One region of the Streptomyces sp. NBC_01003 genome, then DNA from elsewhere that is predicted to be linked to it. Evidence: predicted binding sites of a transcription regulator. Region 1 holds the regulator's gene; each other region holds the start of a gene.
What was found. Region 1 encodes HrcA, which represses chaperone genes, less so after heat shock. Its sites were predicted from a motif close to TTNGCACTCNGNNNNNCNGAGTGCNAA; they were not measured.

Region 1 (2,267 bases):
GCGCGTGCGGGCCGATGAGGCGCCGGGTGTCCGCCCGCAGCGCCGCACCCTCACGAAGTGATGAACCCGTGTCGATCAGCAACGCCGCCCCGTCGCCCACCACAAGGCCCGTCGTGCAGTCCCAGCCCGGCAGCCGGATCCGCCCCGCCCGAGCGGACAGCTCCTCCCAGCCCACCTCATTCCAGTCCAGGTCGTCCATGGGTCCGACGCTAGCGCCCTTGCCGGGCCCGTACCCACCGGCCGTACACTGACCCGGAGACCATTGGCACTCGGCCGCACCGAGTGCCAGCCGCGGACGACACAGCTGGAGGTGCGCGCGAATGCTCAGTGAACGCAGGCTCGAAGTGCTGCGCGCCATCGTCCAGGACTACGTGGGGACCGAGGAGCCGGTCGGCTCCAAGGCGCTCACCGAGCGGCACAGCCTCGGTGTCTCACCGGCGACGGTGCGCAACGACATGGCGGCGCTCGAGGAGGAGGGCTTCATCGCCCAGCCCCACACGAGCGCCGGGCGGATCCCCACCGACAAGGGGTACCGCCTGTTCGTGGACAAGCTGACGGCGGTCAAGCCGATGACGGGGCCCGAGCGCCGCGCCATCCAGAACTTCCTCGACGGCGCCGTCGACCTCGACGACGTCGTCGGCCGGACCGTGCGGCTGCTCGCGCAGCTGACGCGGCAGGTCGCCGTGGTGCAGTACCCGTCCCTGACGCGGTCCACCGTGCGCCATGTGGAGCTGCTCTCGCTCGCCGCCGCCCGTCTGATGCTCGTACTGATCACGGACACGGGCCGCGTCGAGCAGCGGATGATCGACTGCCCGGCGCCGTTCGGCGAGACCTCTCTCGCCGATCTGCGGGCCCGGCTCAACAGCCGGGTCGCGGGACGCCGCTTCGCGGACGTCCCGCAGCTGGTGCAGGACCTGCCGGAGTCCTTCGACGCGGAGGACCGCGGCACGGTCGCGACGGTGCTCTCCACTCTCCTGGAGACACTCGTCGAGGAGACCGAGGAGCGGCTGATGATCGGCGGCACCGCCAATCTCACCCGCTTCGGACATGACTTTCCCCTCACCATCCGGCCTGTCCTCGAGGCCCTCGAGGAGCAGGTCGTGCTCCTCAAGCTCCTTGGTGAGGTAAACGATTCGGGCATGGCTGTACGGATCGGTCACGAGAACGCCCATGAGGGACTCAGCTCCACCTCCGTGGTCTCGGTCGGCTACGGTTCGGGCAGCGAGGCAGTCGCCAAACTCGGCGTGGTCGGACCGACCCGCATGGATTACCCGGGAACGATGGGAGCAGTACGCGCAGTGGCACGTTACGTCGGACAGATCCTGGCGGAGTCGTAAGTGGCCACGGACTACTACGCCGTACTCGGCGTGCGCCGCGACGCCTCCCAGGACGAGATCAAGAAGGCCTTCCGCAGGCTGGCCCGTGAGCTTCACCCGGATGTGAATCCGGACCCGAAGACACAGGAGCGGTTCAAGGAGATCAACGCCGCCTACGAGGTGTTGTCGGACCCGCAGAAGAAGCAGGTCTACGACCTCGGCGGCGACCCCCTCTCGCAGGCGGGCGGAGGCGGGGCCGGTGGCTTCGGCGCCGGCGGCTTCGGGAACTTCTCCGACATCATGGACGCGTTCTTCGGAACGGCGTCCCAGCGTGGTCCCCGGTCGCGCACGCGCCGCGGCCAGGACGCCATGATCCGGCTCGAGATCGAGCTGGACGAGGCCGCCTTCGGGACCACCAAGGACATTCAGGTCGACACGGCCATCGTCTGTACGACCTGCAGCGGCGAGGGTGCCGCGCCGGGTACGTCCGCGCAGACCTGTGACATGTGCCGCGGTCGCGGCGAGGTGTCCCAGGTCACGCGGTCCTTCCTCGGTCAGGTCATGACGTCGCGGCCGTGCCCGCAGTGCCAGGGCTTCGGCACCGTCGTGCCGACGCCGTGCCCGGAGTGCGCCGGTGACGGCCGCATCCGCTCGCGGCGCACGCTCACGGTGAAGATCCCGGCCGGCGTCGACAACGGCACGCGGATCCAGCTCGCGGGCGAGGGCGAGGTCGGCCCCGGCGGTGGCCCCGCCGGTGACCTGTACGTCGAGATCCACGAGCTGCCGCACCCCGTCTTCCAGCGGCGCGGCGACGATCTGCACTGCACCGTCACCATCCCGATGACGGCCGCGGCGCTCGGCACCAAGGTGCCGCTGGAGACGCTCGACGGCCTGGAGGAGATCGACATCCGGCCGGGCACGCAGTCCGGCCAGTCGGTCCCGCTGCACGGG
Region 2 (2,267 bases), 2.1 Mb from region 1:
TGGTCCGCCGGCTCATGAAGTACGTCACCGACAAGGGGTACGCGGTGGCCCGGCTGGAGGACTACCTGTGAGGTCCGTGCGGGCGCGACGGGCCCCCGCGCGCACCGGGCCGCGGCGGCTGCTCGCCGCCGCCCTGGCCGCCGGTGTCCTCGCATCCGCGCTGCTCACCGGGTGCGCCCCGTCCGTGGACCCGATCGAGCGGCTCAGCAGGAAGGCGGCCGAGAAGGTCCGCCACTCGCGCCACCCGGCTCCGACGGCCACGCCGGCCGCCGGTGTGGGGCGCGGGTCGTCCTGGGGTGCGCTCGGCGCCGGGGAGGCGGCGGTTGGGGGGCCTGCCCACGCCGCGCCTCTCCACTCCCCTCAGGGCGGCGCCGCTCCGGACGCCTATCGCCGCTGGGGTCTCTCCGCGCCGCTCGCCCCGGCGCCCAGACCTCCGGCAGGCCACGCGGCCGGGGCCGGCCCGGGCTCGTACCCACTCCCGCCCGTCGTGGACCACGTCCGGACCAAGGACCGCGTCGTCTTCCTGACCTTCGACGACGGCGTGGACCGCGACCCGCACTTCGCCGACATGGTCCGGGACCTGAGGCTGCCCGTCAGCGTCTTCCTCACGGACGGCGTCGCGGGCCCCGGCCACGACCACTTCGGCATGCTGCGTGCTCTCGGCGCGGGCGTGCAGAACCAGACCCTGAACCACCACTCCCTGCCCTCGCTCCCGTACGCCGAGCAGCACGCCGAGATCTGCGGCCAGCAGGACCGGCTGAAGAGCCGCTTCGGCACCCGCCCCCGCCTCTTCCGCCCGCCCTTCGGCGAGTACGACCAGGACACCCTCCGCGCGGCCGCCACTTGCGGCGTCGACGCCGTCGTCCTGTGGCGCGCCTCGACGCGGGGCGAGGGCCTGAGTTACGCGGACGGGGACCGGCTGCGTCCCGGCGACATCGTCCGGGCCCGGTTCAGTGACCGTGCCGGGCCGCGCGGCGCGACGCTCACCGGGATGACGGCGCGGCTGATCCGCCGTATCCAGGCCCAGGGATTCGCGGTGGGGAGGCTCGAGAACTACCTGTGAGGGATGGGCCGGAGGGGCTGCGGCGGGCGGGCCGGAGGGGCCGTGCGGAGGACTCGCCCTCACTGAATTGGCACTCCGCTTGACCGAGTGCTAATCGCAGTCATAGTCTCGGCCCTGGCACTCCCCACTGGAGAGTGCCAATAGCGACGGGCAGGTCCGGCACCCGCGACGACGGATCCACCTGGTCGCCACCTCAGACAGTTAACCCCGTGATCTCCGAAGGGGGAGGTCGGATCGTGACGACCACCAGCTCCAAGGTTGCCATCAAGCCGCTCGAGGACCGCATTGTGGTCCAGCCGCTCGACGCCGAGCAGACCACCGCCTCTGGCCTGGTCATCCCGGACACCGCGAAGGAGAAGCCCCAGGAGGGCGTCGTCCTCGCCGTTGGTCCGGGTCGCTTCGAGAACGGCGAGCGCCTGCCGCTCGACGTGCAGACCGGCGACATCGTGCTGTACAGCAAGTACGGCGGCACCGAGGTGAAGTACAACGGCGAGGAGTACCTCGTCCTCTCGGCTCGCGACGTGCTCGCGATCGTCGAGAAGTAATTCACCCACTGTTTTAGTTCTGCGCCCCTGGCACCCCGCTACTCAGCTGCGACTTTTCTCAGCATGCCGGGCGTCGGGGGCGCAGTTCGTTCGAGAGGACTAACAGCTCCATGGCGAAGATCCTGAAGTTCGACGAGGACGCCCGTCGCGCCCTCGAGCGCGGCGTCAACAAGCTTGCCGACACGGTCAAGGTGACGATCGGTCCCAAGGGCCGCAACGTCGTCATCGACAAGAAGTTCGGCGCTCCCACCATCACCAACGACGGTGTCACGATCGCCCGCGAGGTCGAGCTCGACGACCCGTACGAGAACCTCGGCGCCCAGCTGGTGAAGGAGGTGGCGACCAAGACCAACGACATCGCGGGTGACGGCACCACCACCGCCACCGTGCTCGCCCAGGCCCTGGTCAAGGAAGGCCTGCGCAACGTCGCCGCCGGCGCTTCCCCGGCCGCCCTGAAGAAGGGCATCGACGCCGCGGTCAAGGCCGTGTCCGAGGAGCTCCTCGCGACCGCCCGCCCGATCGAGGACAAGGCCGACATCGCCGCTGTCGCCGGTCTGTCCGCCCAGGACTCGCAGGTCGGCGAGCTCATCGCCGAGGCGATGGACAAGGTCGGCAAGGACGGTGTCATCACCGTCGAGGAGTCCAACACCTTCGGGCTC
Region 3 (2,267 bases), 1.0 Mb from region 1:
CGGTCGCGGCACCGGCCTTGATGACCGCAACACCGCCGGCGAGCTTCGCCAGGCGCTCCTGCAGCTTCTCGCGGTCGTAGTCGCTGTCCGAGTTCTCGATCTCGGCACGGATCTGGTTGACGCGGCCCTGGACCTGGTCGCTGTCACCGGCGCCGTCGACGATCGTCGTCTCGTCCTTGGTGATGACGACCTTGCGGGCGCGGCCGAGCAGGTCGAGACCGGCGTTCTCCAGCTTGAGGCCGACCTCCTCGGAGATGACGGTGCCACCGGTGAGGATGGCGATGTCGCCGAGCATGGCCTTGCGGCGGTCACCGAAGCCCGGGGCCTTGACGGCGACGGACTTGAAGGTGCCACGGATCTTGTTGACGACCAGGGTCGACAGGGCCTCGCCCTCGACGTCCTCCGCGATGATCAGCAGCGGCTTGCCGGACTGCATGACCTTCTCGAGCAGCGGAAGGAGGTCCTTCACGTTGCCGATCTTGGAGTTGACGATCAGGATGTACGGGTCGTCGAGCGACGCCTCCATACGCTCCATGTCGGTGGCGAAGTACGCCGAGATGTAGCCCTTGTCGAAGCGCATACCCTCGGTGAGCTCGAGCTCCAGACCGAAGGTCTGGGACTCCTCGACGGTGATGACGCCTTCCTTGCCGACCTTGTCCATGGCCTCGGCGATGAGCTCGCCGATCTGGGTGTCGGCGGCGGAGATGGAGGCCGTGGAAGCGATCTGCTCCTTGGTCTCGACATCCTTGGCCTGCTCGAGCAGGGCGGCGGAGACGGCCTCGACGGCCTTCTCGATGCCGCGCTTGAGGGCCATCGGGTTGGCGCCGGCCGCGACGTTGCGCAGGCCTTCCTTGACGAGCGCCTGAGCGAGGACGGTCGCGGTCGTCGTGCCGTCACCGGCGACGTCGTCCGTCTTCTTCGCGACCTCCTTGACCAGCTCGGCGCCGATCTTCTCGTACGGGTCCTCGAGCTCGATCTCCTTGGCGATGGACACACCATCGTTGGTGATCGTGGGGGCGCCCCACTTCTTCTCGAGGACGACGTTGCGACCCTTGGGGCCCAGGGTCACCTTGACGGCGTCGGCGAGCTGGTTCATGCCGCGCTCGAGGCCGCGCCGTGCCTCCTCGTCGAACGCGATGATCTTGGCCATGTGAAGTGGTCCTCCCGGACGGGGTGGAAACGCAAACGGACCGTGCTGGTGCCCGCGACGGACGGCCTGCGTGCCGTGTGGTTCCTTGCCCCACCCGGCCTGCGAGCCTCACCGACCCGATCCAAGTTCTGTCACTCTCACCTTCAGAGTGCTAACGCAATGATTAGCACTCGACCTAGGAGAGTGCAAGCGCCTCCGGCAGACGCGCGGTCCCCGCGGGCGGCGTGCGCGGGGTGTGCGCGCACGCACGAGAGGCCCGTACCCCTCGCGGGGTACGGGCCTCTCGGCGTGAGTGTGTCGGTGGCCGATCGCGCCGAGATCAGACGGCGAGCTTGACCATGTCCGCCTGCGGACCCTTCTGGCCCTGCGAGATCTCGAATTCGACTCGCTGACCCTCTTCAAGGGTGCGGTATCCGTCCATCTGGATGGCGCTGTAGTGGACGAATACATCCGCACCACCGTCGACCGCGATGAAGCCGTACCCCTTCTCCGCGTTGAACCACTTGACGGTGCCCTGAGCCATGACTAACTCCCCTATTACTGGCCCTTGCACAGGCCCGCACTTCGCGGACCCGGGTCAGACCTCACCCCCCATTGGTTGGGGGTGTGCGCCGGAACGCGTCGACCGCGGCTGAATGTATCTGCCCAACTGCCGTCTGCAACAGGTCAATCGGACGAGAAATCTGGGCACGGCAGAGCGGTAGAAAGCGGCGGAGCCATTGGATTCCGGGGCAACTCGGGCCCGACAAATGCCACGAACACCCGATAAGGGCTGGGCACTTTGGCTACTTCTTGTCGGACCGGGGCCGACTTCATATATGCGCTCGGCACAAGCACGAAGCGCGGTTCCCAACTCTACCGCGCTCAACCCTACAGAATTGCCCCCTCCGCTTCTCTTGCGGAGGGGGCAATTCAGGTAACTCTGTGTGGCCTCGTCAGGCCGGGCGATCAGCCGCCGGCACTGTGCTCGACGGTCAGCCTCCGGCGACGGCCGGGATGATCGAGACGCCCGCGCCTGCCGGCGTCGCCGTCTCGAGGCCCTGCTCGAAGCGCACGTCGTCGTCGTTGACGTACACGTTGACGAAGCGGCGCAGCTTGCCCTGGTCGTCCAGGACGC

Region 2: groES (co-chaperone GroES) is a predicted target of HrcA. The motif match lies at 1,131-1,157, and genes of this name have one in related genera.
Region 3: groL (chaperonin GroEL) is a predicted target of HrcA. The motif match lies at 1,314-1,340, and genes of this name have one in related genera.

The regions. Positions count from the first base shown of each region.
Region 1 covers NZ_CP108707.1:6,669,935-6,672,201, forward strand. Annotated here, with positions in the region: gene OG698_RS30415 (MBL fold metallo-hydrolase) at 1-199, opposite strand, end outside; gene hrcA (heat-inducible transcriptional repressor HrcA) at 321-1,337, shown strand; gene dnaJ (molecular chaperone DnaJ) at 1,338-2,267, shown strand, end outside.
Region 2 covers NZ_CP108707.1:4,568,344-4,570,610, reverse strand. Annotated here, with positions in the region: gene OG698_RS20750 (polysaccharide deacetylase family protein) at 1-71, shown strand, start outside; gene OG698_RS20745 (polysaccharide deacetylase family protein) at 77-1,063, shown strand; gene groES (co-chaperone GroES) at 1,300-1,608, shown strand; gene groL (chaperonin GroEL) at 1,719-2,267, shown strand, end outside.
Region 3 covers NZ_CP108707.1:5,647,584-5,649,850, reverse strand. Annotated here, with positions in the region: gene groL (chaperonin GroEL) at 1-1,150, opposite strand, end outside; gene OG698_RS25945 (cold-shock protein) at 1,470-1,673, opposite strand; gene OG698_RS25940 (MoaD/ThiS family protein) at 2,125-2,267, opposite strand, start outside.